4 regions of the Pantoea sp. ABR1s genome follow, and region 1 is predicted to be linked to each of the others. Evidence: predicted binding sites of a transcription regulator. Region 1 holds the regulator's gene; each other region holds the start of a gene.
The links. Region 1 encodes PurR, which represses purine synthesis genes. Its sites were predicted from a motif close to CANGCAAACGTTTGCNTG; they were not measured.

Region 1 (8,038 bases):
CCAGCATCAGATAGATATCGTTCACCCACAGCATGCCTGCGCAGCCAGCGCCAAACATGGCCAGTCCGGACAGCAGCACCGGTTTACGACCGATGCGATCGGAAAGCGGTCCCCAGAAGAGCTGACCCACGGCGAAGCCGCCCAGGAAGAGACTCATACTGGCGCTGATCAGACCGGGTGAAGTGTTAAAGGTTTGCTGCATCGCACCAAAGGCGGGCAGGTACATATCAGTGGCTAAAAAGCCCAGCATGCTCAGCAGGGCAAGGTAGAGCATAAATCCTTTATTCGACAGCATCTGATTCTCATTTTTGCAGGATAAACGCGGCAGAGTGTAAAAGGTGCGTTTGCTGCTGTGAAACGGTAATATTTGCCGATGGCTGTTAAAATTTTTGAAGGCAGATTATGTGGTCAGAATATGCATTAGAAGTGGTTGACGCTGTCGCCCGTGGGGGGAGCTTCAGCGCCGCCGCGCAGGAGTTACATCGGGTGCCCTCTGCCATCAGCTATACGGTGCGTCAGCTGGAAAACTGGCTGGCGGTACCGCTGTTTGAACGGCAGCATCGCGAAGTGGTTCTGACCCCGGCGGGTGAGCATTTTGTCCGGGAAGGGCGCAGCGTCATCAAAAAAATGCTTGCCACCCGGCGACAGTGTCAGCAGCTGGCTAACGGCTGGCGCGGCCAGCTAAGCATTGCCGTTGACCGTATCGCAAAACCTCAGCGCACCCGACAACTGGTCAAAGATTTCTATCGCCACTTTCCCGATATGGAGCTGATCATCAGCTATGAAGTCTTTAACGGCGTCTGGGATGCGCTGGCCGATGGCCGGGTGGAAGTGGCGATTGGTGCCACTCAGGCGATACCGGTGGGCGGACGTTTTGCTTTTCGGGATATGGGCACGCTTAACTGGCGCTGCGTGGTTGCGCCCGACCATCCTCTGACACAGGCGAGCCAGATAGATGATGACACGCTGCGGAGCTGGCCCTCCCTGGTGCTGGAAGATACTTCTCGCGCACTGCCGCGTCGTATGACATGGACGCTGGATAACCAGCGCCGGCTGGTGGTGCCGGAGTGGCAAACCGGGCTGGAGTGCGTGCAGGCAGGATTGTGTGTGGCGATGGTGCCGGGTCACCTGGCCAGGCCACTGCTCGACAGCGGCGAGCTGGTTGAACTGACGCTGCCGGTGGCGTTTCCGGACAGCCCATGCTGCGTCAGCTGGGCAGAGGATCGCGCATCACCGGCGACAGGCTGGTTGCTCAGCTATCTGGGTGATGCGCAAACGCTTAATCAGGAGTGGTTAAGCGAGCATTAACGGCGATAGTCGCGGAACGGGCCATCGGCCACGGAACGGCGCTCAATCAGCGTGGGATGGACCTCAATCGTTTGTGACACTTCGCGCTTACTGGTAATGCGGTCCAGCAGCATTTCCAGCGCTTTCTCACCCAGCTGGGCTTTAGGCTGATGCACTGTGGTCAGGGCCGGTGCAAAATAGCGGGCGTTGCGCACATTGTCATAGCCGATCACCGAAATATCCTGGGGGACACGCAAACCCATCTCGTCGGCGGCGCAAATTGCGCCCATCGCCATGATGTCACCGCCACAGAACACAGCAGTCGGACGCTGCTTCTGCGACAGGATCTGCTGCATCGCCTGATAGCCTGACTCCGGCTCAAAGTCACCCTGCACAATCCACTCGGCGCGTGGCTGAATACCCGCTTCTTCCATCGCCTTCAGGAAACCGGCATGACGTCCGCCACCGGTGTTACGCTCCATCTGGCCGGGGATTGCACCAATATCCCGGTGTCCGCGTTCAATCAGATAGCGTCCCGCCAGATAGCCGCCCTGGAAAGCATTATCCAGTACCGTGTCGGTGAAGTCGGCGCGCGACTCGCCCCAGTCCATCACCACCATCGGGATATTGCGGTTCTCTTCCAGCATCTGCAGCAGATCGTCCGGATATTCAGAGCACATCACCAGCAGCCCATCGACGCGTTTCTGCGCCATCATGCTGAGATAGGCGCGCTGTTTTTGCAGATCGTTATGCGCATTACCCAGAATCAGCGTATAGCCTTTGTCAAAACAGTGATTTTCAACCGCCTCGATAATTTCAGCGAAATAGGGTGCTTCGCTGGAGGTGGCAAGCAGGCCCAGCGTCTTGGTGTGGTTCACTTTCAGGCTGCGCGCCACGGCGCTCGGCGAGTAGTGCAGTTCTTTAATCGCCTGCCAGACCGCGTTGCGCGTCTCTTCAGCCACAAAGCGGGTTTTATTGATGACGTGCGAAACGGTGGTCGTTGAGACGCCAGCGCGTTTCGCCACATCTTTAATTGTTGCCATGAAAATCGGACTCCAGTGCTTATCTAACTCTATGATAAGCGTAGTGTTAAACGTTTGCGTCTGCTCAGGGTTTTTTCCGCAAAAATGCAGCTTTCCTGGCCAGGAAACAGGCCGCTGGCGGCGTAAAAACGCCTGAAAACGTGCGCAAACGGAATCAGGGTTGCGCGCGTTGCGCAACAAAGGCGGGATTCTAACAAGGCTGAACGGATAAAACGAGATTTTTACCGGCCCCTGTGGGAAAATGCGATACCCCTACTGATTGTGTGACTAAGGAGCAAGCAATGAGTACCGATCTTAAACTGGCTTTAATGACCACCGCGGGCTGTCTGCTGATGATTGTGGCCTTTAGTTTTACCGCTATTCTGCACTAAAAAAAAGCCGGGATTATCCCGGCTCTCTTCTGGTTGTTCTGCTGCTCAGCGTATGGTTTTCGGCGTCATCACCCGACGGGCACCAATATAGTGGCGCTGCCAGTAATCTTCTCCTAACGCGCTGATCTGAATATCTTTGCCGGTGCGTGGCGACTGGATAAACTTGCCATCACCCAGGTAAACGCCGACATGGTCCGCAGTACCACGACCATTGATACGGAAGAAGACCAGATCGCCTTTCTCCAGCGACTCACGCTTGATCGGCGCGGCGTCACGCAGGTGGTACATCTCGTTAGCGGTACGTGGGATCTTAAACTTCACCAGATCTTTATAGGCGTACCAGACCAGGCCGCTGCAATCGAAACCGGTATGGGGAGAGGTGCCGCCCCACTGATAGGGTTTACCCAACTGACCCATCAGCTTGGTCATCGCGGTTTCGCGGGCCTTCTGGTAGCGCTGACGGTGAGATTTGCTCATCTTAATCGTGCCGGTCTCGCTGGTGGTGACCTCAGCGGTTTTCAGCAGGCGTTGATGACCATAACGTTTTTTCTCTTTGTTCTTACTGAGACGGGCGGTTTTTAGCGAGGTCTTCTTAGCAGGCGTCTGTTTAGCGGTGAGTTCGACTTTTTTCAGTTTTTTTGTTTTTAGTTTTTGAACCGGGCTGAGGCGAGTCTTTTTCGTCACCGTTTTGACCGGGCGACGCTTGCGACGCTCATCGTCGCGCGCACTCTTTTTCTCTGCTTTATGCGTACTGACGTTCACCGGCGCGTGAGGCGACGCAGCGGCGATGTTGAAAAACAGTTGCGCAAAGGCCAGCATGAAAAACGTAATGATTAAACGCATAGTCCGTTGATTAGTTAAGTTGTCAGGGCCACTACGCACCGCGACAAAGTTGAGATTAATCTGATCCAGGATCAGCGCCCAGGCCATTCTAGTCCAGTTCTTTTAAAAACTGTAATGCCTTTTAATATTAATCTTTGCAACCCACGCAATTGTGCTGAAAATGAACATTTTCAGCGTCTTATATCAACGAAATTATTACGAATTATTAATCTGTTACCTGCTGTTAATAATCAGGAATTCAGGTGTCCCGGAGCAGGACTTAACAATGATGGCGATTTAATCGGGCAGCGATCAAAATCTCGTTTTCAGTCACGCTGCGAAGTCGCTACAATAAACAAACACGATGTGACGAATTAAGGAAGGCAATTATGAGTACTGTAGAAAAAATTCAGCGCCAGATCGCAGAAAACCCGATCCTGCTGTACATGAAAGGTTCCCCGAAACTGCCAAGCTGCGGTTTCTCTGCACAGGCGGTGCAGGCGCTCTCAGCCTGCGGTGAGCGTTTTGCTTACGTGGATATTCTGCAGAACCCGGACATTCGTGCCGAGATGCCGAAATTCGCTAACTGGCCAACTTTCCCGCAGCTGTGGGTTGATGGCGAGCTGGTCGGTGGATGCGACATCATCGTTGAGATGTTACAACGTGGTGAACTGCAGACGCTGATCAAAGAGACTGCAGAAAAATTTAAAGAAGCAGAATAAAAAAAGGCCGACATCACGTCGGCCTTTTTCATTGCGGCATCCCTTATGCGGATGTCGTGGCTTCTGCATCGCCTTCCGCGAAGGGCAGTGGCCAGCCGCCTAACCGTTTCCAGCGGTTCACCAGCTCGCAGAACAGCGTTGCCGTCTGCTGAGTGTCATAGAGCGCCGAATGCGCCTGCGTACTGTCAAACTCCATGCCCGCCGCAATACAGGCCTTCGCCAGCACCGTCTGCCCTAAAACCAGCCCGCTCAGGGCCGCGGTGTCAAAGGTGGCAAACGGGTGAAACGGATTGCGCTTCAGGCTGGCTCGTTCCGCCGCCGCTGACATAAAGTTCAGGTCGAAGGTGGCATTGTGCGCCACCATAATGGCGCGATTGCAGCCGCTGTCTTTAATGCCCTTGCGCACCATTTTGAAAATGGCGTGCAGCGCCTCATATTCACTGACCGCGCCGCGCAGCGGATTGCTGGGATCGATACCGGTAAAGGCCAGGGCTTCGGGATGCAGCAGCGACCCGACAAAAGGTTCGACGTTGAAATGCAGCGTCTGGTCAATCTGAATCCATCCCTCTTCATCCATTTTCAGCGTGATAGCGGCAATCTCCAGTAACGCATCGGTTTGCGCATTGAAACCCGCGGTTTCAACGTCGATCACCACCGGATAGAAGCCACGGAAACGTTGATTGAGTGCATTAGGGGAATTCGATTCAGACATCAGGATCTCGTTGCAGAAAAAGGGCAGCGCGTATTATGGCAAAAAACGGGGCCGGGTGCAGCAGATGTAGCGCAGAGAAGGGGATTCAGCCCACCCGACCGGGCAGGCTGACAGGCAGGTTTAGTTGCCGAGGCCGTTACCGGCATCTTTGTTTTCGATCAGCTCGATTTTGTATCCATCGGGATCTTCAACAAAGGCAATAATGGTGGAGCCGCCTTTAACCGGGCCAGCTTCACGCGTCACGTTGCCGCCATCTTTGCGGATACGTTCGCAGGCCGCTGCTGCGTCATCAACGCCCAGCGCAATATGACCATAGGCATCACCGAGGTCATACTTATCGACGCCCCAGTTGTAGGTCAGTTCGATCACCGCACCTTCGCTCTCGTCGGTGTAGCCCACAAATGCCAGGGTATATTTGTATTCGGTGTTTTCGCTCTGACGCAACACGCGCATGCCCAGCACACGGGTGTAGAAATCGATTGAACGTTGCAGATCGCCAACGCGCAGCATGGTATGAAGTAAACGCATAACATCCTCTTTTAAATAAAACGCCATCGCCCGATGACTCAGGCGCTAAGTATAGCGATGAAAATCGCTATTGAATAATGGCTGCCGTCATCATCCCGGACGGCAGCCCGAACCGGTTACAGCGTTGGGTAGTCGATATAACCTTCCGCGCCGCCGCCGTAGAAGCTTTCCGGACGCTGTGGATTGAGTGGGGCGTCCTGCTGCAGACGCTCAACCAGATCCGGGTTAGCAATGTAATCGCGACCAAACGCAACCGCATCGATCAGACCGCGACCAATCAGGTCATCCGCTTTCTCAACGGTATAGGCACCGGCACCAATGATGGCACCCGGGAAGAGATCACGCACTTTCTGACGGAAAGCGTCGGTATAAGGCTGACCGCCGGCCCAGTCTGGCTCAGAGAGGTGCAGATAGGCGATGTTGCGTTTTGCCAGCTCGCCGATATACCACAGCGCCGCTTCCTCTTCATCCGGGCCGTTGTCCAGATTCTGGAAGCTGCCGATAGGTGAGACGCGAATACCAATGCGATCGGCTGACCAGTTAGCGATCACCGCATCAACCACTTCCAGCGCAAAGCGACCGCGTTTTTCGATGCTGCCGCCATATTCATCAGTACGCTGGTTTGAGCCAGGAGCCAGGAACTGGTGCATCAGGTAACCGTGCGCCGAGTGCAGCTCAAGCAGGTCAAAGTCCGCTTCACGCGCGTTGGCCGCAGCCTGGCCAAAATCTGCCACAATCTGCTTAATCTCTGGCACTGTCAGCTCACGCGGCGTTGAGGTATCTTCGCGATAGACGCTGCCATCTTCAGCACGCAGTGAGGTACGGGTGCCAGCGGCAATCGCCGATGGCGCAACCGGTGCTTTGCCTTCCGGCTGCACGCTGTTATGTGAGATACGACCGGTGTGCCATAACTGTACTGCGGTGTGACCGCCAGCCTGATGCACGCCTTCGTTAATCGCTTTCCACGCTGCAATCTGTGGCTGAGTATGTAAGCCTGGCGCACCGGCATAGCCTTTCGCCTGGAAAGAGATCTGGGTCGCTTCGGTGATGATCAAACCGGCGCTGGCGCGCTGGCGATAATATTCAGCCATCATCGGGGTAGGGATGTCGCCTGGCTCAATGCTGCGCAGACGGGTCAGCGGTGCCATAAATACGCGGTTTGGGACGGTAATTGCACCGACTTTTAGCGGACGAAACAGCTGGGTACTCGCCATAATAGCTCCTGATTAGTAGACCAGTCGTCTACAAACATGTTTTTTAAAAATCAGCGGCGTTCAAGCCACTGTTCGATGGTACTCAATGCCAGACGCAGTGGCTGCGCCTCGCGGGAAATTTTGCTCTGCAGGCTGGCACCCAGCCACAGCAGCGACAGCAATTCCGCCATCTGCGCGGGGGGCTGCGGCAGGCTCAGCGACTCCTGCTGCTCTGCGGCAATCAGGGTCCGGGCGTAGAGTGCCGTGATCTTTCCGGCACCCTGCTGCAGTGCATCACGCATCGGCTCTGAGAGATCGCACACCTCCGCGGAGACTTTGACGCCCAGACAGCCTACGATGTGGCCCTGCTGAACAAACAGATCAACGGCAGCACGAAAGTGGTTAAGCAGACGCTCACGCGGCGTGCCTTCGGTCTGGTTAAGCTGCAACGCCACATCCTGCAGGAAACGCGCAAAATAGCGTTCCAGTAACGCCACGCCAAACGCCTCTTTAGAACGGAAGTAGTAGTAGAAGGAGCCTTTCGGCACCGCCGCCTGCGTCAGCAGTTCGCTGAGGCCCATTCCGGTAAAGCCGCGTTGCAGACAGAGTTGCTCACCTGTCTGGAGCAGGTGTTCGCGGGTTTCGTTGCGTTGTAGCGTCTTATTCATGGCAGTGAGATTAGTAGACCAGTCGGTCTAATGCAACGCAACCCTCTCTATTTGGCACAGAGTGTTCACTCCTGAGTCAAAGAACAGGATAATTCTGACCGGGTGTGGCTTACTTCCTGCGCAACCAGGCTACGCTTTTTACTGGACTGTTTATTCTGTGAATCCGGAGGCGTGGTGGCCGAGCAGCTTGAGTTTTTCCCGGTTCCCAGCCCCTGTCGCGGCATCTGCCAGACGGATGCGCGCGGCTACTGCCTGGGATGTTTACGCAGCCGCGATGAGCGGTTCAACTGGCTGCGCTTTAGCGATGCGCAAAAGCGTGAGGTCATTCGTCTCTGTCAGCAGCGGCGTCAGCGTCTGCAACGGCAACAGAAAGGTGAGGAGCCACACGCGCCCCAACAGCCGGAGTTATTCTGACGACTTTGCGCTTTCCGTTATACTCTCTGACACGCTAATTTCAGCCAACGCGCAACAGGGAGATCGTCATGTTAGAACCGCAAGCCATCGCTTCACAGGGGCCCGATTTTTCACCGCTGGTCATGGGGTACTGGCGTCTGATGGAGTGGGGGATGTCGCCACAGGAACGGGTCGCCTTTATTGAGCACCATGTGAGGCTCGGCATCACCACCGTTGACCATGCGGACATCTACGGTGACTACCAGTGTGAGGCGGCGTTTGGCGAGGCACTGAAACTG
Region 2 (8,038 bases), 690 kb from region 1:
ATGGCGCGGCAGGGCGTGGCGATTCTGATGATCTCCAGCGAACTGCCGGAAGTGGTCGGGATGAGCGACCGCGTTTACGTGATGCACGAAGGCACCATCGTCGGTGAGCTGGAGGGCAGCCACATCAGTCAGGAAAATATTATGACGCTGGCAACCGGTGCGCACAGCGCGTCAGCAGGCGAAATCTAAGGAGACCACCATGACACAACTGGCCCGCACCAAAGCACCGACGCTGAAACGCGCCCTGATGGGCGATCTGCTGCAAACGGTGGGTATCCTGCCGATTCTGATCCTGATCGTGGCGATATTTGGTTTCGTCACGCCGAACTTCTTTACCGAAGCAAACCTGCTCAACATTACCCGTCAGGCGTCGATTAACATCGTGCTGGCGGCGGGCATGACCTTTGTGATCCTCACCGGCGGCATCGACCTGTCAGTGGGGTCAATGCTGGGGACCACCGCGGTGGTGGCGCTGGTAGCGTCGCTGGATCCGATGCTGGCTTCCATGACCATTCCGATGGCGCTGGGCGCCGGCCTGGTGATGGGGCTGTTCAACGGCATCCTGGTCGCCTGGGCCGGGTTGCCGCCCTTTATCGTCACGCTTGGCACCTACACCGCGCTGCGCGGAGCCGCTTACCTGCTGGCGGATGGCACCACGGTAATCAACTCCGATATTAACTTTGAGTGGATCGGCAACGGCTATCTCGGGCCAGTGCCGTGGCTGATTGTGATTGCCTTTGCGGTGATCGCCATCTGCTGGTTCATCCTGCGCCGCACCACGCTGGGCGTCCATATCTACGCGGTCGGCGGCAATATCCAGGCGGCGCGTCTCACCGGCATCAAGGTGGGGATGGTGCTGCTGTTTGTCTACGGCATGAGCGGGCTGCTGTCGGGGCTGGGCGGACTGATGAGTGCCTCGCGGCTTTACAGCGCCAACGGCAACCTTGGGGTGGGCTATGAGCTGGATGCGATTGCGGCGGTGATCCTCGGCGGCACCAGCTTTGTCGGCGGCATCGGCACCATCACCGGCACCCTGATTGGCGCACTGATTATCGCCACGCTGAATAACGGCATGACGCTGATGGGGGTCTCCTACTTCTGGCAGCTGGTGATCAAGGGCGCGGTCATCATCATCGCGGTTCTGATCGACAAATACCGTACCCGTCATCATGTGAGTTGAGTCTTATAAGGGCGGATGTGCCATTTCACCTCCGCAACCTAAAAAACGCCATTAAGTGGTTGGCACCTTGAAAACAGCAGGAGAAGGTCTATGCGTTTTAATCCGATTGTAACCGGGCTGCTGGCGGCGACGCTGTTCAGTACCGGCCTGGCTCAGGCAAAAGAACTCAAATCTATCGGCGTAACGGTCGGCGATCTGGCAAACCCCTTCTTCGTGCAGATCACCAAAGGCGCAGAGATGAAGGCGCGTCAGCTGGCGGGCGATAAGGTGAATGTGACGCTGGTCTCCAGCGGCTACGATCTCGGTCAGCAGGTGGGCCAGATTGATAACTTTATTGCGGCCAAAGTCGACATGATTATCCTCAACGCCGCCGACTCCAAAGGGATCGCCCCGGCGGTGAAGCGGGCGCGTGATGCCGGTATTGTAGTGGTGGCGGTCGACGTGGCGGCCGATGGCGCGAATGCGACCATCACCTCCGATAACACCGAGGCGGGCGCGATGGCCTGTAAATATATTGCTGACCGCCTGAAGAACAAAGGCAACGTGGTGATCATCAACGGACCACCGGTCTCTGCGGTGCAGAACCGCGTTGAAGGCTGTATGACCGAACTGAAAACCCATCCGGACATCAAGCTGCTCTCTTACAACCAGAACGCCAAAGGCAGTCGTGAAGGCGGACTGGAAGTCATGACCGGTCTGCTTTCTGCCAATCCAAAAATTGATGCGGTGTTTGCCATCAATGACCCGACAGCGATTGGCGCAGACTTAGCGGCGAAACAGGCGCAGCGCAGTGAGTTCTTTATCGTTGGCGTCGATGGCTCGCCGGACGGTGAAGAGGCGCTGAAGCGCAAGAATTCACTGTTCGTCGCGACGCCTGCGCAGGACCCGCAGGTCATGGCCGCCAAAGCGGTCGAGATTGGTTATGACATCCTGCAGGGCAAACCGGCACCGGACAAACCGGTGCTGATCCCGGTGAAACTGATCGATCGTAATAATATCGGCAGCTACCAGGGCTGGACGGTGAAATAAGCTTTAGTGCGGCACCCGCTTCAGACTTCTGACAGACTTAAATCAGGGTGAATCTGGCAGCAACGAATAACCTTATCGCGCAGGGAACCCGGTCAGAGGAGGAAAGCGTCCCGCGCCAGGGACGGCGCGGGCCGAGCGGCCAGGGATTGGCCTTAGCGACTTTCCGATCTGACCGGGCTCTCTGCGCAGGCTCGCTCTTACAGCTAACCCGGGCCAGACTTTGTCAGTACCCTCAGGAGGCCACCATGCAACGTTCAGAGGTTAATTATTACCTGCAACATACGCGCGAGTTTTTCCGACAGCAGGATGTGCATCTGCCGCCGTGGGCCGATTTCGATGTGAGCCAGTGGCGGGCTCAGGATCGAGAGGTCGCGCAGGAGATTCTGGCGTTGCGGCTGGGCTGGGATCTCACCAGTTTTGGCGCGACTGATTTTCTGCAGACCGGGCTGACGCTGTTTACCCTGCGCAACGGTTCACCAGGCGGGCAGCCGTGGCATAAACCCTACGCCGAGAAAATAATGCACGTGCGGGAAGGGCAGCAGACGCCGATGCACTACCATCCGCGCAAGATGGAAGACATCATTAATCGCGGCGGCGGAAATCTGATTGTCGAACTGCATAACCGCAACGGTGACGGGCTGGCTGACTCGCTGGTGGCGGTGTCGCTGGATGGCCTGCGCCAGACCCATGCCGCCGGTTCACAGCTGCGGCTCTCACCGGGTGAAAGCGTGACGCTGGAGGCGGGCATCTGGCACAGTTTCTGGGGTGAAAGTGGCTTCGGCGACGTGCTGGTGGGCGAGGTGTCGATGACCAACGATGATGAAAACGACAATGTGTTTCTGACGCCGCTGGCTCGTTTCAACCCACTGGAGGAGGATGAAGCGCCGCGCTGGCTGCTATGTAATGATTACGCGCACTGGCTATCCTGCGCGCGGCAGGCGTAATCAGGCAATCTGACTGGCACGCGTTGTCGAATCGGGTTTCACCACATCGGCCGAAAAGACATAACCCAGTCCGCGAATGGTGCGGATCAGGTCGGGCTGGTGCGGGTTGATTTCGATTTTACGGCGCAACCGCATGATCAGCACATCGATGGTGCGGTCAAACACGTCGAGACTTTCGCTGTGGGTCAGCTCCAGCAACTGATCGCGGGTCAGTACCTTGCGGGCGTGGCGTACCAGCGCGCGTAACAGGCTATATTCCCCCTGGGTCAGCGGCACCAGCTCGCGCTGCGGATTAAACAGCTGGCAGCGGCCATCATCCAGTTGCCAGCCGCCAAAACGCCAGCCCTCCTGTTCAGGGTCTGCCTGGGCAATGCGTCCGCTGCGACGCAGGGCCGCCCGGGTTCGCGCCACCACCACGCGTGGATTAAAGGGTTTGGCGATGTAATCATCTGCGCCCATCTCAAGGCCCACCACCATCTCCGCTTCAGAACCCATACCGGTCAGCATAATCACCAGCACTTCGGGTCGCTCACGCTGAAGCTGCTGCAACACCAGTAGCCCGTTGGTATCGGGCAGCATCATATCCAGCATCACCAGCGAGATTTCCGGGTGTTCGCTGAGCATCGATAGCGCCTCGCGTCCCTGATGGCAACGATAGACCGTTAACAGATGTTCACTTAACGCATCCTGCAAGACGTCGCAGACTGCAGGATCATCATCCACCACCAAAATTGCTGGCTTCATTGCGCGGCCTCAATGTTACGAAAGAGTTAATTCAGGAGTCTACACAGGCCAAAAAAGCTTGCTGAGGCAGCGTGCTGAAACGTGACCAGCTTCGCCTGTGAGAGTGCGGAAGCGTGCGCTGGCGCAGAGTTTTTCGGGGCTGCCTGTTTGCCGCAGGAAAACGATTGCGCGGCATCGGTGCATTGCACCATAATCGCGCCTCGTTTTGGTTCGGAATTCTCTTAGGCGTACCCGGCTCTGCCAGGTAATCGATTGCGTCTGTAGATGGCATGGCAATTGCTTTGGGCAGTGGGTAAGTCAGGGATTTCAGGCGATTCTGGCACGCAAGTATGCAGCGGCCGGCATCAGTGTCCCGGAAACAGAATAATCAGCATGCAAACCCCTTTGGCAAGTGAGACTGATGTCTCCTGTATCGAGAGATGATGATGTTAGAAAAACTATTCAAACTCAAAGCGCATAACACGACGGTTCGTACTGAGATTATCGCCGGGATCACCACCTTCCTGGCGATGGCTTATATTCTGTTTGTGAACCCAAGCATTCTGGGCGCAACCGGCATGGACAAGGGCGCGGTATTTGTCGCCACCTGTCTGGCGGCGGCGATTGGCTGCGTGCTGATGGGGCTGATCGCCAACTATCCGATTGCGCTGGCGCCGGGTATGGGACTGAACGCCTTTTTCACCTACACCGTGGTGCTGCACATGGGCTATACGTGGCAGATTGCGCTGGGCGCGGTGTTTCTCTCGGCGGTGATTTTCTTCGCGATGTCGCTATTTAAGATTCGTGAATGGATTATTGCCAGTATTCCGCTGCCGCTGCGCGCCGGGATTGGTGCCGGTATCGGGCTTTTTCTGGCGCTGATTGCGCTGGAAGGGGCGGGCATTGTGGTCGATAACCCGGCGACGCTGGTGGGCATTGGCGATCTGACTAAACCGGGTCCGCTGCTGGCGATGCTCGGCTTTGTGGTTATTGTGGTACTGGAAGCGCGTCGGGTGACGGGCGCAGTGCTGATCGGTATTCTGCTGGTGACCTTTATCTCCATGGGCATTGGTCTGTCGCCCTTTGCCGGGGTCTTCTCTGCACCGCCGTCGATTGCACCGACCTTTATGCAGCTGGATATTGCCGGCGCGTTTAACGTCGGCCTGATCAGCGTGATTTTTGCCTTCCTGTTTGTTGATGTGTTTGATAACACGGGCACGCTGCTGGGTGTGACCAAACGCGCCGGTCTGGCGGATGAGCAGGGTAACGTGCCGAAGATGGGCCGTGCGCTGATTGCTGACAGTGCGGCTGCGCTGTTTGGTTCGCTGCTCGGCACCTCGACCACTACCAGTTATGTGGAATCGGCGGCGGGCGTGAGTGCCGGTGGCCGTACCGGCCTGACCGCGATTGTGGTCGCCGTGCTGTTCCTGCTGGCCCTGTTTTTCTCGCCGCTGGCCTCCAGTGTTCCGGTTTATGCCACCGCGCCTGCGTTGCTGTTTGTGGCGGTGCTGATGGCATCGGGCCTGGCAGAGATTGACTGGAAAGATATCACCACCGCCGCGCCGGTCACCGTGACCGCGCTGACCATGCCGCTGACCTATTCGATCGCCAACGGCATCGCGTTTGGTTTTATTACCTGGACGCTGGTGAAGCTGCTGAGCGGACGTGCGAAAGAGGTGAATGCGGCGCTGGTGATCCTGTCGATTCTTTTTGTGATTAAGCTGGGATGGTTGAGTGCTTAGTTGTTGCCTGGCGGCAGGGAAGGTCGCTTAGCAGCGGGCGGATTTCGCTGTGCAGCGGGCTGGCTATGAGCAGGTTACGCCTGCCCAGGCGATGGGGCGTTTTATATCACTTAGCCGCGCGTTAGCACTGAGCGGGTTTCGCCCGCCAGTCGTTCGGGAGTTTCAGGTTGCCCGTGCAGGCGGACGCGTTAAGGGGCGTACGCCCGCCCCTTAACAATCCCGGCGTCCGGCTGCCTGCGCGCCCCGCTACGCGGGGTGCCTTCGTCACGCCCTGCGGCCGACGGACCGTCCGGACTCGCCATCCCTGGCTCGTGCCGTCCTTTCGCCGACGTCCTGTCGGCTCATCCTGGCCTCCGGTTGTTCCTCAGCGCTCCGGACGCCTCTGGCAAACCCCTGCCGGTGGGTTTGTTACCCGGATGGGCGGGGCTCAAGTTACTGAAAGCGGGGAAAGATTCATAAGGTTTCGCTTTGTAGCAGGCTGACACTGAGCGGGTTTCGCCTGCCAGGCGATGGAACGTTTTAGATCACTTAGCCGCGCGTTAGCGCTGAGAGGGTTACGCCCGCCAGGCGATGAGGAGTTTCAGGTTGCCCGTGCAGGCGGACGCGTTAAGGGGCGTACGCCCGCCCCTTAACAATCCCGGCGTCCGGCTGCCTGCGCGCCCCGCTACGCGGGGTGCCCTCGTCACGTCCTGCGGCCGACGGACCGTCCGGACTCGCCATCCCTGGCTCGTACCGTCCTTTCGCCGACGTCCTGTCGGCTCCCGGCTTCCGGTTGTTCCTCAGCGCTCCGGACGCCTCTGGCAAACCCCTGCCGGTGGGTTTGTCACCCGGACTGGCTGGGCTCAGGCCGCTGAAAGCGGGGAAAGATTCATAAGGTTTCGCTTTGTAGCAGGCTGACACTGAGCGGGTTTCGCCTGCCAGGCGATGGAACGTTTTAGATCACTTAGCCGCGCGTTAGCGCTGAGAGGGTTACGCCCGCCAGACGTATGGGAGTTTCAGCTCACTTAGCCGCGCGTTAACACTGAGCGGGTTTCGTCGGCCAGGCTATGGGGCAGGCGGTGTCTGATACACTGCGAAACATTGCAATAGAGCGAATATGGCGGAGCTGTTGTTATTCGCGGCTGTTCTCGTTTGTGCGTTTAAATTATAAAAGCATTTCACTTGTGGCGTTTGTTGTTACTCGCTACTCCATTTCAGCGGTGTATTTAATTCCATTATTTCTCACATCATGGCTATCAAAAATCCGGGGCTCCACTGTACGCCAACTCCAGGGTGCATTTCCCTGATGTTAAAAAAAGAGGAGTTTCACACATACTTAGCGTTGACAGGATCTCTGAGCGTTTTTGTTAGTTCAGGTAAGCTGATTTTAATGTTGAGCTGACGGAGCTGACGGAGCTGACGGAAAGTTTTATTACGCTAAATCAGTGTTATTCAAATGCCTGTTTTAGCTGTGAATTAACCCGTGATAATTGCTGTTCTCGCCTGTTTTATAAGCCTGCTGCCAGGAGAGAAGAGATATTAAGGCGTGGTTGAATTTAGTCGCCGCCATCTCCCCCGTCACCACCGTTACCTCCCGCACCGCCGTCACCTCCCGTGCTGCCACCATTCCCTCCGTTCCCCCCTGCGCCACCAGCACTACCATTGCTGCCATCCCCTCCATTTCCACCGTTTCCGCCATCTCCCCCCATACTGCCGTTTCCTCCATTCCCGCCATTGCCTCCGGCCTGGCCATTCTGTCCAGCACCTCCGTTCCCGCCATTTCCACCGTTTCCTCCCAGGCCGCCATTTCCGCCATCACCGCCATTGGCTCCGGCACCACCATTTCCTCCTGGCCCTCCATTTCCGCCGATACCCCCGTTTCCCCCTCGTCCTCCATTTTCACCCGGACCGCCATTGGCCCCGGCACCGCCGTTCTGACCCGGTCCGCCATCAGAACCTGCAGCGGCATCAATGAGAATGACATTATGGTGTGAACTCAACATATCCGTTTTGTACTCAGCATGCGCATACGGAATGATGATTAGCGAAGCTAACAAAGTGATTGTTTTCATTTGAAAATCCTTTTCAGAAAACTTTCTCCACCGGTCCCTCCGTTACCACCCGCACCACCCGCACCACCCGCACCGCCTGCACCGCCCACACCGCCTGCACCGCCCGCACCACCCGCACCGCCTGCACCGCCCGCACTGCCTGCGCCACCCGCACCGCCTGCACCACCTGCGCCGCCCGCACCGCTTTTACTTGATGTATCGGGATTATCGGCACTCCCACTATTGCCACTATTGCCGCCATTGCCGCCATTGCCGCCATTGCCGCCATCACCTCCGTTAGTACCTTCTCCCGGAACGCCTCCTTTGCCTCCCGCGCCTCCGTTTTCACCATTGCCTTGTTGTCCGTCTTTGCCTGCTGAGGGCTGGAGG
Region 3 (8,038 bases), 2.0 Mb from region 1:
GAGGTCATATGCATCAACATCACGCCTGTGGCTGCGGCAAACCCCGTGCCAGTCACGCCGCAGCAAAACCGCTGTGCCAGGTTCGCCAGGCCCGCCCCCTCTCCCTTTCTATTCATGCCGCGACGCCTGTACCTGCCGAGACGGCAGGATGTTGCTGTGACAGTCACTGCAGCCCTGGCAACGACACCGACACCGCTGAGGAAAGCGACCGGCGAGGTGCCGACAGTTATCCCTTTAGCTGGCAGGTCAGCGGGATGGATTGCCCGTCGTGTGCCCGCACCATTGAAACCGCTGTCCGTCAGGTGAGTGGCGTGACCGATGCCCGTGTCTTGTTCAGCAGCGAGAAACTGGTGGTCAACGCTGACCAGGACGTACAAAACGCCGTTGAACAGGCGGTGAAAAAAGCCGGCTTCCAGCTCGCAACCCCATCAGCCACGTCGGCCACATCCCCCGCTACGCCGGGCTGGCAGCATAACCAGATGCTGATTTTGCTGGCGCTGCTGGTGCTTGCCAGTAGCATTCTCAGCCAGTTCGCGCCCACCTGGGGCGATCGGCTGTTTGTGCTGACCACGCTGGTCGGCCTGGTCCCGGTGGCGCGCGGCGCCTGGCAGCGTCTGCGCAGCGGATCGCCTTTTACCATTGAGACATTAATGACGCTGGCGTCAGCTGGCGCACTGATTATTGGCGCACACGCTGAAGCCGCGATGGTGCTGGTGCTGTTTCAGCTGGGCGAACAGCTGGAAAGCTATGCCGCTTCCAGGGCGCGCAGCGGCGTTACCAGCCTGATGGCGTTGCGGCCTGAATCGGCGATCCGCCTTGAACAGGGCAAACGTACTGAGGTACCGCTTGCAGCGCTGCAACCCGGCGATGTGATTGAAGTCGCGGCGGGCAGCCGCTTGCCGGTCGATGGCAGCTTAATCAGCCCGCTTGCCAGTTTCGATGAGAGCGCGCTGACCGGTGAATCGCTGCCGGTAACGCGGGCCAGCGGCGAAAAAATTCTTGCCGGTGCCACCAGCGTTGACCGGCTGGTGATGCTGGAAGTGGTGTCGAAGCCGGGTGAAAGCGCGATCGACCGTATCCTGCAGCTGATTGAAGAAGCGGAAACGCATCGTGCGCCGGTCGAACGCTTTATCGACCAGTTCAGCCGTATTTACACGCCGCTGGTCATGCTGCTCTCGCTGCTGGTGATGGTGGTGCCGCCACTGCTCGGCGCAGGCGACTGGCAGCCGTGGATCTACAAAGGGCTGACACTGTTGTTGATTGGCTGCCCCTGTGCACTGGTGATCTCCACGCCTGCCGCCATTACCTCCGGGCTGGCCGCGGCGGCGCGACAGGGCGCACTGATCAAAGGCGGTGCGGCGCTGGAGCGGCTGAGTTCGGTGCGCAGAATGGCGTTTGATAAAACCGGTACTCTGACGCTGAGCAAGCCACAGCTGACGCAGATCCTGCGCTTTGGTACGGCCAGCGAGTCAGAGATGCTGGCGCTGAGCGCCGCTGCGGAACAGGGTGCCACCCATCCGCTGGCCAGCGCTATCGTGGCGGCCGCGCAGGCGCGTGATCTGGTGATTCCTGACGCGCAGGATCAGCAGGTGCAGGCGGGACGCGGCATCAGCGCGAAAGTCGCTGGCCAGCAGATTCAGCTGCTGACGCCCGGCCATGCGCCCGGTCTGACGCCGCAGCAAAATGCGCAGATAGCGCAACAGGAAGCTGAAGGTGAAACTCTGGTGGTGCTGATGCGCGATGGCGAAGCGCTGGGTGCGCTGGCTCTGCGCGATCAGTTGCGCGACGACGCCGTTGAGGCGTTAAAGGCGCTGAAAAAGCTGGGTATTGAGAGCCTGATGCTGACCGGCGACAATCCGCGCGCTGCGGCGACCATTGCCCGCCAGCTGGATATTGATTATCGCGCCAGTCTGCTGCCCGCCGATAAAGTCGCGGCGATCCGTGAACTGAGTCAGCAACAGCCGCTGGCGATGGTCGGGGATGGCATTAACGACGCGCCGGCAATGAAAGCGGCAACGCTGGGCATTGCGATGGGCAGCGGCACCGATGTGGCACTGGAAGCGGCCGATGCTGCCCTGACGCGTAATCAGCTCAGCAATCTGGCTCCGATGATTGCGCTGGCACGCCGGACACGGCGTATCATCCGCCAGAATATCGGTATTGCGCTGGGGCTGAAGGCGATCTTCCTGGTCACAACCCTGCTGGGTCTGACCGGACTCTGGCTGGCGGTGCTGGCGGATTCGGGTGCGACCGCGCTGGTCACTGCCAACGCGCTGCGGTTACTGCGTCGCCGCGCCTGAGCAGGCGGCTTCTGATCTGAAGAGTGAGGTTAACGCGGCCTGTACGGCTGTCGTTAACCCGCCATGCCTTTGCGGATCAGAAACTGATAGGGCAGCGTGTCGGTTTGCTGCGCCAGCAAGCCATGTTCCATAAAGCGGCAGAAGCCGGGAATATCACGCGTGGTGGCCGGATCATCGGCGATGATCAGCAACGTCTCGCCATCCTGCAGGCTGCGTACGGTTTTGCGCACCATCATCACCGGCTCCGGGCAACGCAGGCCACGGGCATCCAGCTGATGATCGGCAGAGGAAAAAGCATCGCTCATAATCAACTCAGTTCAGGTAAAGGGCGCTCATTCTAGCGCGTGCTGGCGGTGAAGCAAGGCGATAACGATTGCGCTAAAATTAACCATTGCATAAAAAGCACAACGCGGTAAGATGCCGCCGCTTTTTGCTCATAAAACTGCCAGGCGCTGCCCGAACGGCGTCCCGCAATGGGTTCCCTCACCCCAACATTAAAAAGGTTGAATATGCTCGCATTTTCTTCGCGTCAGCGCATGCATGCGCTTTTCTGGTTATCGCTGTTTCACCTGCTGGTGATCACTTCAAGTAACTATCTGGTTCAGTTGCCTATTTCAGTGTTTGGCTTCCACACCACCTGGGGTGCATTCAGCTTCCCGTTTATCTTCCTGGCGACCGATCTCACCGTGCGTATTTTTGGCGCACCGCTGGCCCGACGCATTATTCTGGCCGTGATGATCCCGGCACTGTTTATCTCTTACAGTGTCTCGGCGCTGTTCTATCAGGGTGAATGGCAGGGCTGGCAGGCACTGGAAGTGATGAATCTGTTTGTTGCCCGTATCGCCTGCGCCAGCTTTATGGCTTACGCGCTGGGTCAGATCCTCGACGTTCACGTGTTCAACCGTCTGCGTCGCCTGCCACAGTGGTGGATTGCGCCGGGCTGCGCCATGTTCCTGGGGAATATCAGCGATACGCTGGCCTTCTTCTTTATCGCCTTCTATAAAAGCCCCGATGCGTTTATGGCGCAGCACTGGGTTGAGATTGCCCTGGTGGATTACAGCTTCAAAGTGCTGATCTGCATGGTCTTCTTCCTGCCCGCCTACGGCGTGCTGCTCAACGCGGCGCTGAAACGTCTGGCTGAACGCCAGACCGCCCGCCAGGTCAATTTCGGCTAAGCGCCCATACGGTTTCCACTACTATCCGCTAAGATCTTCTGACAATCATCAGGTTGCGTTTGCAACCTGATTCCTGTTGTATTAATGCCTGACTGGAAACTTAAAAAGGGATTCTGATGCGCAACCTGGTGAAATATGTAGGAATGGGTTTACTGGTACTCGGCTTAGCGGCCTGTGACCAGAAGAAAGATGAAGCGGCGAATGACAACGGCGTCAGCGCCAGTCAGTCGGCGCAAACCGTCACGCTGATGGATGGCAAACTGAGCTTCTCGCTGCCACCAGGCATGTCCGATAAAAGCGGTAAACTGGGTTCGCAGACCACTAACATGCACGTTTATGCGGATGAAACCGGTGCCCGCGCCATTATTGTGATTGCCGGTGACCCGACCAATGATGGTCTGGATGTGCTGTCGCAGCGTATGGAACAGCAGCAGCGTAACCGCGATCCGCAGTTGCAGGTGGTGTCGAACAAATCTGTGACGCTCAAAGATCAGCCCGCGCAGCAGCTGGATACGGTGATTTCTGCCAACAACCAGACCTCATGGTCTTCAGTGGTTCTGGCGAAAGTAGATGGCAAACTGGTGACGCTGCAGATTACGCTGCCAGGTGATAATCAGCAGCAGGCGCAGAGCGATGCTGACAACATCGTGAAAAGCATTACGCTGAAGTAAAACAAAAGGCTGGCTTCCCTGCACGGCGGGGAAGCCAGCCTTCGGTCAGAAGGGCTTTTTATAAACCTGCATTCTCGCTAATATATTTCCGCGCTTTCACCGCATATTCAAACGGATTGGCCAGTGCCGGATCCTGCTCCGCTTCAACCACCATCCAGCCTTTATAGCCGTAATCATCCAGGATTTTGAACACCGGTCTGAAGTCGATCACGCCATCACCCGGTACGGTAAAGGTGCCCTTTTTCACTCCTTCCAGGAACGAGAGATGGTTCTCACGCACCTCGGCGACCACCTCATCACGCACATCCTTAAGATGAACGTGGAAGATGCGCGGCAGATATTTCTCCAGTACCGCCAGCATCTTCTGCTGGGAGCCTTCGGAGTAGTAGACGTGGCCGGTGTCATAGAGCAAACCGACCTGCTCGTCGGTCATCTCCATAAACCGGTCAATCTCTTCAGTGGTCTGAATGCCGGTGCCCATATGGTGATGCAGCGTCACGCGCATCCCCTTTTCCGCCGCGATGCGGGCCAGTTCGTTGTAGCCTTCCGCGGTTAACTGCCACTCTTCATCGCTGAAAATGGCTTTCTCTTCAAACACCGCAAGCCCGGTGCCCTGAATACTTTTGCTCTGCTCGGAACAGCCAATCACCCGCGCGCCCATCGCATGCAGGAAGTTCATATGCTCGATGAACTGTTCGATAGTTTTCTGTTTGTCGCCGTTGGCGAAAAAGGTGCTGAACCAGGCGTTGCAGATCTCGATGCCGCGAATGTCGAGCATCGGTTTCAGAATCGCCGGATCGCGGGGATATTTGCTGCCTACTTCGCTGCCGGTAAAGCCAGCCAGCGCCATCTCACTGACGGTCTGCTGGAAGGTATTCTCACTGCCGAGATCCGGCATGTCATCGTTGGTCCAGCCGATCGGGGCGATCGCCAGTTTTACATTCTCTTTGTTCATTATCTTATTCCCAGGCGGAGAGCGGCCATGCCGCATAGACAGCTAAATCAGTTATAGAAAGCAGGACGCGGCGGCATCTCTACCGGCTCAATCGCACCACTGTTCTGCGCTTTAATGCAGGCATCAGCGGCGACTGAGGCGGCAAAGCCATCCCAGGCAGAAGGACCGGTCAACTGGCCCGCTTTGATGTCGTTGATAAACGCCTGCAGCTCAACGTCATACGCTTCGATAAAGCGATCTTTCCAGTCCACCAGAATGGTGTTCGACAGGCGGGCCTCTTTGCGCAGCTGCACCGAAGAGGGCTCTGGCAGGCGGGCAATCCCCTCTTCACCCACCACTTCACACTGAATGTCATAGCCGTAAGCGCAGTTAACGAAGATCTCGACGTCAATGCGAACCCCTTTCTGGGTTTCGAATAGCACGATCTGCGGATCTTTCAGCTGACTGTGTGACTTCGAGGTGACGCGCGGGAAGACTACCTGCACCGTTTTATAGTCATCGTTTGTCAGCCAGCGCAGCACATCCAGCTCGTGGATCAGGGTGTTGGTAATCGCCATCGGCGTGGTGTAGTTCTCCGGCACGGTCGGGTTGCGGTGCGCGCAGTGCAGCATCAGCGGCTCACCGATATCGCCATCGGTGATCACTTTTTTCAGTGCACGGTAGCCCGCATCGTAGGGACGCATAAAGCCGACCTGCACCAGGCGTTTACCCGCCTGAATCTCTGCATCCACGACCCGGCGGCAGCCCTCGGCGCTCATCGCCAGCGGCTTCTCACAGAACACCGGTTTACCGGCGGCAATCGCCGCTAAGGTGAACTCTTCATGGGTCGGATCCCATGAGGTGACCAGCACCGCATCAACATCCGGAGACTGAATCACGTCGTGTCCATTTTCGAATACCTCCGCCTCAATATTCAGGCGTTGCAGTGCGGCACGCGCGCCTTCGACATTAATGTCAGAGACGGCAACCACCTGTGCACCCTGCAGCACATGGCTGCAGCGACGAATATGTTCCTGACCAATTGCACCTGTACCGATGACGCCAAGTTTCAAAGTCATAATTACACCTGTGTAGGGTTCGTACGGAGAAGAGCAAAACGGGCCGCGGCACGGCCCTGAAATTAATATTTTCGCGCCTGATCCAGATGGCTGTTGAGCTTGTCCGCCACCGCCTGAGAACGTTCGGTCTTCGAGGCCTGCGCCACGCCGACGTGCCACCAGCTGAAATATTTGTGGATCATGGTTTTTGGCAGCACTTTGATGTCGATAAGGGTGGAAACCGTCTGGGTACGGGCATCTTCCAGCGCCGCCTTGAGCTGCTCAAGCGTGGTCACACGATAGGTTTTGCAGCCATAACCGGCAGCGATAGCGGCGAAATCGACCGGAATAAAGCCGCCGTCCAGCTTGCCGCCTTCCGCATTACGGAACCGGAACTCGGTGGTAAAGCTGTCCATACCGTGTTCCATCTGCAGGTTATTGATGCAGCCGTTGGTCATGTTATCCAGCAGCACCACGTTGATCTTCGCCCCTTCCTGAATCGAGGTGACCAGCTCTGAGTGCAGCATCATAAAGGAGCCATCACCGACCAGCGCATAGACCTCGCGCTGCGGCTGCGCCAGCTTCACACCCAGCGCGGCATTCACTTCATAACCCATGCAGGAGTAGCCATATTCAACGTGATAGGCGTTGTAATCTTTGGTGCGCCAGACGCGCTGCAGGTCGCCCGGCAGACTGCCCGCCGCTGCCACTACCACTGCGTCTTTTGGCAGTTGCTCATTTAAGGTGCCGAGCACGCTGCTTTGCGTCAGCAGCGACTGGGTCAGGCGGTTAAACTCAGCGAACACCGCTTTACGGTCGAGATGATCCGCAATCTCCGGCACAAAGTCGCCATCGTGATATTCCACCTGGTAGACACGCTGCGTCTCTTTCAGCAGTTGGCTCTGTGCCTGCTCAATCTGGTTGCCCCAGTCGTTGCTGTAGTGCTGCGAGGCCAGACCGGCGGTGAGCGCGGTCAGCCCTTCGCGGGCATCGGCCAGCAGCTGCACGCCATCGAGCTTGTAGCTGTCAAAGTTACTGACGTTGATGTTCAGGAAGCTGACATCGGGATGCTGGAAAATCCATTTCGACGCGGTGGTGAAGTCGGTGTAGCGGGTGCCGATGCCGATCACTAAATCGGCCTCTTTCGCCAGCAGGTTAGCCGCCAGACAGCCGGTTTCGCCCACGCCGCCGACATTCAGCGGATGGTCAGAGACCAGCGTGCCTTTGCCCGCCTGCGTCTCCGCAAAGGGAATCTGATAGCGCTCGGCAAACTGGCGCAGCGCCTCGCCCGCTTCGGAGTATTTCACTCCGCCGCCGCAGATAATCATCGGCTTGCGCTTACGGTTAATCAGCGTCAGGGCATCTGCCAGCTGCGCCGCCACCGGCAGGCGGCGATCCAGACGGTGCACCCGTTTCTGGAAGAAGTAGTCAGGGTAATCCCAGGCTTCGCCCTGCACATCCTGCGGCAACGACAGCGTGACCGCGCCGGTTTCTGCCGGATCGGTCAGTACGCGCATGGCGTTGATACAGGCGGACATCAGCTGTTCCGGGCGGCTGACGCGATCCCAGTATTTGCTGACGGCGCGGAAGGCGTCGTTGGTGCTGATGCTGAGATCGTAGCTCTGCTCAATCTGTTGCAGCACCGGATCGGGCTGGCGGGTTGCGAAGACGTCGCCTGGCAGCAGCAGCAGAGGAATGCGGTTGGCGGTCGCGGTCGCCGCGGCGGTGATCATATTGGCCGCACCAGGCCCCACAGACGAACTGCAGGCGATAATCTGGCGGCGCAGCGACTGGCGCGCAAAGCCGGTGGCAGCATGAGCCATGCCCTGCTCATTACGGCCCTGGTAGACCACCAGATCGCCGCTATCCTGTTCCAGCGCCTGGCCCAGCCCCAGCACGT
Region 4 (8,038 bases), 1.3 Mb from region 1:
TCTGTTTTCGAATTGAACTGAACACCACAGCCGGGAATGTCTGACTGATGAAATATTTACCCGCTTTGCTGCTGAGTACACTGACCACGCTGCTGCTCAGCGGATGTACGACCTCCCCGGCCACCTCATCCCTGCCGTCAGGCCATCAGGTGGCGGAACCCGAGGTCAGAGTGGCTGATTACCTGGCGACCCGCTGCAGTGACCTGTGGACGATAGAGAATAGTGTGGCACTGAGTAATCCCCTCTACTGGATGCGGGCGATCGATTGCGCTGAACGCCTTTCCCCCGCCGAGGCCCGAGCCGAAGCCCACCGCTGGCCGGTTGAGAGCTGGTCGCGCGCTTTCAAGCAGGGCGTGCTGATGTCGAACGGCAACGTGATGCCAGTGGAGCGTCGTCGTTATGTTGAAACCCTGGATCGCTACAGCGACGATTTCCCGCAGTCTGTGCGTCCGCTGCTCCAGTTGTGGCGCAGTAATCAGGCCGCGCAGCTCGACCTGAGTGAAGCGCGCACCCGTTATGTTCATCTGCAACAGAGCAGCGATACGCAGCTGGAGGCGATACGCCAGCAGATGGTTAAACAGCAGCAGCAGCTCAGCGACACGCAGCATAAGCTGGAGCGACTTACTGATATTGAGCGCCAGCTTTCATCGCGGAAAGCCCCGGATGTTTCTGACAGCGGCCATGGCACTGCGCTGCCGCAGGATGAGGAGCAATAATGGTCAGACAAGCGGCAAAACTGCTGCTGGTGGATGACGATCCCAGCCTGCTGAAGCTGCTGGGCATGCGTCTTCGCAGCGAAGGTTATCAGGTCACCACCGCGGCCAGCGGACCCGAAGCGTTGCGTCTGCTGCAGAAAGAAAAAATCGAGCTGGTGATCAGCGATCTGCGGATGGATGAGATGGATGGTCTGGCGCTGTTTGGCGAGATCCAGAAACGCCACACCGGTCTGCCAGTGATTATCCTGACGGCGCACGGTTCTATCCCGGACGCAGTTTCTGCCACGCAGCAGGGCGTCTTCAGCTTTCTGACTAAACCGGTGGATAAAGATGCGCTTTACAAAGCGATCGATGAAGCACTGGCTCAGCAGGCGCCGGTCAGCGATGACCGCTGGCGGGAAGCGATCGTCACCCGCAGCCCGCTGATGTTGCGGCTGCTGGAGCAGGCGCACATGGTGGCGCAGTCGGACGTCAGCGTGCTGATTAACGGGCAGAGCGGTACTGGTAAAGAGATGCTGGCACAGGCGATTCACGCCGCCAGCCCGCGAAACGGCAAGCCCTTTGTCGCCATTAACTGCGGCGCACTGCCGGAGCAGTTACTGGAGTCAGAGCTGTTCGGGCATGCCAAAGGGGCCTTTACCGGCGCAGTCAGTGCCCGTGATGGTCTGTTTAAAACTGCAGGTGGCGGGACGCTGTTCCTGGATGAGATTGGCGATATGCCGCAACCGCTACAGGTTAAGTTGCTGCGGGTGTTGCAGGAGCGTAAGGTCAGGCCGCTGGGCAGCGATCATGATATTGAGATTGACGTGCGCATTATTTCAGCCACGCATCGCGATCTGCCGAAGGCGATGGAGAAAAAGGAGTTTCGCGAGGATCTCTTCTATCGTCTTAATGTGGTGAACCTGAAGATTCCGGCGCTGCATCAGCGCACTGAAGATATTCCGCTGCTGGCTAATCATCTGTTGCGTCAGGCGGCGGAACGGCATAAACCGCAGATCCGCAGTTTTTCCGTTGATGCGATGAAGCGGTTGATGGCGGCCAGCTGGCCGGGCAATGTGCGTCAGCTGGTTAACGTGATTGAGCAGTGTGTGGCGCTGAGCTCATCGCCGGTCATCAGCGATGCGCTGGTGGAGCAGGCGTTAAGCGGTGAGAATAGTGCTTTGCCGACCTTTGCAGAGGCGCGCAATCAGTTTGAGCTGAACTATCTGCGTAAGCTGTTGCAGATGACCAAAGGCAATGTAACCAATGCCGCACGTCTGGCTGGACGCAACCGCACGGAGTTCTATAAGCTGCTGTCTCGTCATGAGCTGGATGCCAGTGATTTCAAAGAGTAGCGGAGGCTGCGGAGTGATACCGGCAGGTTGCCTGCTCAGGCCCGAATCAGAATGGGTGCGGTCAGCATAATCTGGCAGCGCTTGCGGCAACCTGAAGAATCCCGGATATTACCGCCCGACAGCGCCAGCAACATTTATACTTGATAAACCCTCTGACCATGGAGGGAGTGAAAAAGGGTCTGACATGAAAAAGATTGATGCGATTATCAAACCATTCAAACTCGATGATGTCCGTGAAGCCTTAGCGGAAGTCGGCATCACCGGGATGACCGTGAGTGAAGTAAAAGGTTTTGGCCGCCAGAAAGGGCACACCGAGCTTTACCGCGGCGCAGAGTATATGGTCGACTTTTTGCCTAAAGTGAAAATCGAGATGGTGGTGGGCGACGATATCGTTGATACCTGCGTCGAGACCATTATGCGTACTGCGCAGACCGGCAAAATCGGTGATGGTAAAATCTTTGTCTTCGACGTGGCGCGCGTGGTGCGCATCCGTACTGGCGAAGAGGATGAAGAGGCGATCTGATTATATCTTTATCAGCTCTTTATCAGCATAAAGAAGCCCGCGCTGCGGGCTTTTTTTATTGCTCAATTACATCCCTTTGTGCGGTCCAAAAAGTTCGTAATGAATGCGTGTATCTGCCACGCTGGCATCACGCAGTTGCGCCACCACATGCTGCATAAAGGGCAGCGGACCGCAGAGGTAGAAGTGGGTGTCGGGTGAGGCGAGACGTGCGGAGATCGCGGTGATATCCATCAGACCCTGCGCGTCATAGCGACCGGCATCTTCAGCGGCGGGATCGCGATACCAGACCTGACTGACGAAATCGGTGAGCTGCGCGCCCGTAGCTATCACTTCCGGGCCAAATGCATGCTGTTTGCCGTTCTCTGCTGCGTGCAGCCAGCTTACCGGCGCGCGGTGCTGACGGGCCGCCAGTGCATGCAGCATCGCCAGCATCGGCGTCTGACCCACGCCCGCTGAAATCAGCGCCACCGGGGTTGCAGCATCGACCTCAAGGAAGAAGTCGCCATGCGGTGCGGCCAGCATCAGCTCATCACCCACTTTGCCATTCTGATGCAGCCAGCCGGAGACGGTGCCCTGCGCTTCACGTTTCACCGCAATCCGATAATCTTTGCCATTACTAAGGTGAGTAAGCGAGTACTGACGAATCTGGTGATGTTCGAAACTGACGGGCTGCAGATGCACCGTCAGATACTGACCCGGTTTAAAGGCCGCCACCGGGCCGTCATCTACCGGACTGAAGGTAAAGCTTTTAATCACCTCGCTCTGCTGCTCAATAGCACTGATGCGAAACGCACGAGTGCCGCGCCAGCCACCGGTTTGCTGCTCCGTCGCCTGATAAATTTCCTCTTCGCGATTAATGAACACATCCGCCAGTACGCCATAGGCCCGGCCCCAGGCTGCCAGCGCCTCTTCACCCGGATTCAGCAGCTCTTTAATGGTTGCCAGCAAATTTTCACCAACGATGGCGTATTGCGCAGGCTGAATATTCAGGCTGGTATGTTTCTGTGCAATCTTTTCCACCGCAGGCAGCAGGACGGCCAGGTTCTCCAGATTCGCGCCATAGGCGCAAATGGCGTTGAACAGCGCTTCACGCTGATCGCCATTGCGCTGGTTGTTCATATTGAAAACATTTTTGAGTTCAGGATGGTGCGACAGCATGCGGTCATAGAAGTGTGCGGTAAGCGCAGGACCACAGGCGGCGATGGCAGGCAGGGTCGATTTAACCGTGGCGATAGTGTGTGCATCAAGCATAAAAGCGGCCTCTCATTTAAAAATGTATTTTAAATGCATCTTATAGCCGTCTCGCCTGTGGTGTAAATAACCCGATAAATTTCCCGGTTGTCAAAGTGGCAACTTTTTGGTGCATCCTGAGAAACCGCCGTCACATCCTGAAGAAAAATTGTGGCGTCTGAACAGGGTAAAAAGGTGTAAAAAAGCCCTGCCAGTAGCCAGCCAATCGTTTGCGTAAAAAGAGGAGGTTCACCCTACCTTCACCTGTTAAAACGGTTTACACTGTGGGCCTTCGCCCCTGAAGGGGGGTAAATACCGTCAGAAAGTTAGCTGAGTCAGGAGATCCGGATGTTAAAGCGTGATATGAACATTGCCGATTACGATGCCGAGTTGTGGCAGGCGATGGAGCAGGAGACAGTGCGTCAGGAAGAGCACATTGAACTGATTGCTTCTGAAAACTACACCAGCCCGCGTGTTATGCAGGCACAGGGTTCTCAGCTCACCAATAAATACGCTGAAGGCTATCCGGGCAAACGCTACTACGGCGGCTGTGAGTACGTTGATATCGTTGAGCAACTGGCGATCGATCGCGCAAAAGAACTGTTTGGTGCCGATTACGCTAACGTGCAGCCACACTCAGGTTCACAGGCTAACTTTGCGGTTTACACCGCGCTGCTGCAGCCGGGCGATACTATTCTGGGGATGAACCTGGCGCACGGTGGGCATCTGACTCACGGCTCACCGGTTAACCTGTCGGGCAAACTCTATAACGTTGTGGCTTACGGTATCGATGAGACCGGTAAAATTGACTACGACGAACTGGCTGAACTGGCGAAAACCCACAAGCCAAAAATGATCGTTGGCGGATTCTCAGCTTACTCCGGCGTTTGCGACTGGGCGAAAATGCGCGAAATCGCGGATAGCGTAGGTGCATGGCTGTTTGTGGACATGGCACACGTCGCCGGCCTGATTGCTGCAGACGTTTACCCGAGTCCGATCCCGCATGCGCACATCGTGACCTCTACCACTCACAAAACGCTGGCGGGTCCGCGCGGTGGTATCATTCTGGCGAAAAACGGCGACGAAGATTTCTATAAGAAACTGAACTCTGCTGTCTTCCCTGGCGGTCAGGGCGGTCCTCTGATGCACGTTATCGCTGGTAAAGCGGTTGCGTTCAAAGAGGCGATGGAGCCGGAATTCAAAACCTACCAGCAGCAGGTGGCAAAAAACGCCAAAGCGATGGTTGAGGTGCTGATTGAGCGTGGCTATGACATCGTTTCTGGCGGAACGTATAACCATCTGTTCCTGATCGATCTGGTGAGCAAAAACCTGACCGGTAAAGAAGCGGATGCGGCGCTGGGCCGTGCCAACATCACGGTTAACAAAAACAGCGTGCCTAACGATCCGAAAAGCCCGTTTGTGACTTCTGGTATCCGTATCGGTACGCCAGCTGTTACCCGTCGTGGCTTCAACGAAGTAGACGTGCGTGAGCTGGCTGGCTGGATCGCGGATGTGCTGGATAACGTCAATGACGAAGCGACCATTGAGCGCACCAAAAAGAAAGTGCTGGAAATCTGCAGCCGTCTGCCGGTCTACGCTTAATCGTTAACCTGTTGTGAGACAGCATACAAAGGATGGCATCAGCCATCCTTTTTTATTGCCTGTCCTGCGGCGCTCTGCCAGAGTAGCGCCCACTCATGCTGCCAGGCAGCACTCTTGCTGGAGGGAATATGGCAATCGGCTCCGCCAGATGGCTCGGATTGGGCTACTTCACTTACTTCTTCTGTTACGGCATCTATCTGCCATTCTGGGGCGTGTGGCTGAAAGGCACCGGTCTTGATGCTGAAAAGATTGGCCTGCTGCTCGGCTGTGGCATGGTGGCACGCTTTGTCGGCAGTCTGCTTATCGCCTCTCAGGTCAAAAATCCTTCACGGTTGATTACGGCGCTGCGTTTGCTGGCGCTGATGACCTGCCTGTTCGCTGCCGGTTTCTGGGTGGGTGAGCAGTGGATGTGGCTGCTGACGGTCATGATCGGCTTTAACCTCTTTTTCTCGCCGCTGGTCCCGCTCAGCGATGCGCTGGCCGCCACCTGGACACAGCAGATAGGACTGGCGTATGGGCCGGTCAGGCTGTGGGGTTCGCTAGCCTTTGTGATCAGCTCGGCATTAACCGGCGTGCTGGTCAGTGCTTACTCTTCAAACGCCATTCTGCTGCTGCTTTCCGTCGGCGTCATCTCTATGCTGGCAGGCATGATGCTGTCACCCGCCACCCAGCCACAGGGTAATGAACGGCAGGGCGCGGCGGGCGGCGGCTGGCAGGTGTGGCGTGCATTGCTGCGTGAGAATGCGGTATGGCGATTTATGCTCTGCGTAACACTGCTGCAGGGTGCGCACGCCGCCTATTACGGCTTCAGTGCTATCTGGTGGCAGGAGAGTGGCTACTCCGCCTCCACGGTGGGTTATCTCTGGTCGCTGGGCGTGGTGGCCGAAATCGTCGTGTTTGCCCTGAGCAACCGGTTATTCCGCCGCTGGAGCGCGCGCGATCTGCTGCTGCTTTCGGGCATTTGTGCGTTGATCCGCTGGAGTCTGATGGGCGCCACTACCGCGCTGCCGCTGCTGATTGTGGCGCAAATCCTCCACTGTGGCAGCTTCACCGTCTGTCATCTGGCGGCGATGCGTTTTATTGCGGCGCGTCAGGGAGCGGAAGTGATCCGTCTGCAGTCGCTCTATTCCGCGCTGGCGATGGGGGGTGGCATTGCGATAATGACCATGATCTGCGGCGTGCTGTTCGCTCATCTGCAGGGGCATCTGTTCTGGGTGATGGCACTGGTGGCGCTGCCCGCGCTATTTCTGCGTCCCGGCTACGACTCCAGTAAATAACGAATCCGCTGCTGATGGTGTAACGTCAGCGGCAGTTCCGCATGCACCAGCGGCGGGGAGAAGAGTGGCAGCGAGGTGGGGTAGGGCGAAATGATGATGTCCACATCCCGCGGTGCGCCATCCCGCTGAAACTGTTTCACGTCCTGATAGGTAATATTGATCGGCAGCAGCGTGATCTCCCGGATCTGCTGCTCCACATCCTGCTCCAGATCGGTATCGTCACCCGTCAGAATCAGCACCTGCTTCTCCTGCAACGCATTCTCCTGCATCAGCCAGGCACCAAAAATAACGGTAATTAAGCTCACCTCTTCCGGGCTGAACGCAATCCCGTATTGCTGCTCAAACGCCTGCAGCGCCTGCTGAGTGGTGCGCAACAGGCGGGGATAGAGGCGGCTGACATCCAGCGCCACGCTGTTGTCGATGCCGATAGTGAAGTGGGTGCGATCCAGCGCCTGCGCCAGATGAGGATAGAGCTGGTTAAGCAGCTCGTCGCGAGCAGCAAAAGTAATGTCGGCACACCGTTCAAAGTCATTAATCAACTGCTGGGTCGCAGCCATTAACTGCTGCTCAGCAGGATGTGCAATCGCATCCACGACAGGCGTATGTATCTGGCTGAACAGCAGTGTCCAGAAGTCGGTTTCACTGACGGGCGGCGCAAGGTGGCAGCGTTTGCGCCAGTGGTGAATCACATCCTCAGCGGCCTGCCGCTCAGCCTTCTGCTGCAGCCAGTGACACTGCGCTTCACTGAACAGCACCGGCTGGCGCTGGCACAATCCATATTTCATGAAAATCTGCAGAAAAAGCCGGTCGCGTTCGCTGAAATCGCGCTTCAGACGCAGGCTACAGTGCTGGATCAGCGCCTGTAAATTGGTCTCATCCCACAGCGCCTTCTCAATCTTCATCACCTTCAGGCGCTGACGCAGGGGAGCTGCAAAATGGTCGCAGACGAAATCCTGCGATAAACGCAAACTGCGTCGCAGGTTGTGCAGCAGACAGAGGCGCCGATCCAGCTCTGTGCCATGAAGACGAAAGCTGCCATCCACCATCTGATGCAATTCCAGCTGGTGATATCGCTGTATCTCAAGGCCCACATCCGCGATATCCTGTCGGGCAACAGCAGGATCGACGCCATTCAGCTGGCAGACTTTTTCAAGCGTAAGCACGGGTGTCGGCAGAAACAGCAGCAATAAAAGATGGCACTGACGCTGTGAGCGGGTGAAGAGTGGTGCCAAAGGGGTAGCAGAACTCATCAATCAGGTTTCCAGCAGGCTATTTTGAGCTAAGAATAGTCAACCCCGTCAGCGCCTGCGCGGTTTACGCGGTTTATTTGCCGGAGGTTTAAGGCGGGTCACAAAA

Region 2: a site for PurR is predicted at 4,051-4,068, ahead of ACXKZD_RS07350 (NCS2 family permease). Genes of this name have one in related genera too.
Region 3: a site for PurR is predicted at 2,768-2,785, ahead of ACXKZD_RS01495 (7-cyano-7-deazaguanine/7-aminomethyl-7-deazaguanine transporter). Genes of this name have one in related genera too.
Region 4: a site for PurR is predicted at 4,023-4,040, ahead of glyA (serine hydroxymethyltransferase). Genes of this name have one in related genera too.

What each region holds. Positions count from the first base shown of each region.
Region 1 covers NZ_CM173823.1:2,296,426-2,304,463, reverse strand. The annotation lists gene punC (purine nucleoside transporter PunC) at 1-295, opposite strand, end outside; gene punR (DNA-binding transcriptional activator PunR) at 403-1,308, shown strand; gene purR (HTH-type transcriptional repressor PurR) at 1,305-2,330, opposite strand; gene cydH (cytochrome bd-I oxidase subunit CydH) at 2,612-2,701, shown strand; gene ACXKZD_RS10800 (C40 family peptidase) at 2,747-3,544, opposite strand; gene ACXKZD_RS10795 (Grx4 family monothiol glutaredoxin) at 3,910-4,245, shown strand; gene rnt (ribonuclease T) at 4,289-4,957, opposite strand; gene gloA (lactoylglutathione lyase) at 5,078-5,485, opposite strand; gene ACXKZD_RS10780 (alkene reductase) at 5,602-6,699, opposite strand; gene ACXKZD_RS10775 (TetR/AcrR family transcriptional regulator) at 6,750-7,346, opposite strand; gene ACXKZD_RS10770 (DUF1289 domain-containing protein) at 7,521-7,760, shown strand; gene ACXKZD_RS10765 (aldo/keto reductase) at 7,829-8,038, shown strand, end outside.
Region 2 covers NZ_CM173823.1:1,607,594-1,615,631, forward strand. The annotation lists gene ACXKZD_RS07325 (sugar ABC transporter ATP-binding protein) at 1-189, shown strand, start outside; gene ACXKZD_RS07330 (ABC transporter permease subunit) at 200-1,180, shown strand; gene ACXKZD_RS07335 (ABC transporter substrate-binding protein) at 1,271-2,209, shown strand; gene ACXKZD_RS07340 (D-lyxose/D-mannose isomerase) at 2,455-3,153, shown strand; gene ACXKZD_RS07345 (response regulator) at 3,154-3,897, opposite strand; gene ACXKZD_RS07350 (NCS2 family permease) at 4,320-5,618, shown strand; gene ACXKZD_RS07355 (hypothetical protein) at 7,063-7,581, opposite strand; gene ACXKZD_RS07360 (hypothetical protein) at 7,683-8,000, opposite strand.
Region 3 covers NZ_CM173823.1:319,786-327,823, reverse strand. The annotation lists gene ACXKZD_RS01505 (zinc/cadmium/mercury/lead-transporting ATPase) at 9-2,300, shown strand; gene tusA (sulfurtransferase TusA) at 2,354-2,605, opposite strand; gene ACXKZD_RS01495 (7-cyano-7-deazaguanine/7-aminomethyl-7-deazaguanine transporter) at 2,810-3,475, shown strand; gene ACXKZD_RS01490 (DcrB family lipoprotein) at 3,592-4,146, shown strand; gene iolE (myo-inosose-2 dehydratase) at 4,205-5,101, opposite strand; gene iolG (bifunctional inositol 2-dehydrogenase/D-chiro-inositol 1-dehydrogenase) at 5,149-6,159, opposite strand; gene iolD (3D-(3,5/4)-trihydroxycyclohexane-1,2-dione acylhydrolase (decyclizing)) at 6,222-8,038, opposite strand, start outside.
Region 4 covers NZ_CM173823.1:1,025,753-1,033,790, forward strand. The annotation lists gene ACXKZD_RS04840 (sensor histidine kinase) at 1-44, shown strand, start outside; gene qseG (two-component system QseEF-associated lipoprotein QseG) at 48-716, shown strand; gene glrR (two-component system response regulator GlrR) at 716-2,050, shown strand; gene glnB (nitrogen regulatory protein P-II) at 2,235-2,573, shown strand; gene hmpA (NO-inducible flavohemoprotein) at 2,640-3,824, opposite strand; gene glyA (serine hydroxymethyltransferase) at 4,152-5,405, shown strand; gene ACXKZD_RS04870 (3-phenylpropionate MFS transporter) at 5,534-6,682, shown strand; gene csiE (stationary phase inducible protein CsiE) at 6,664-7,932, opposite strand.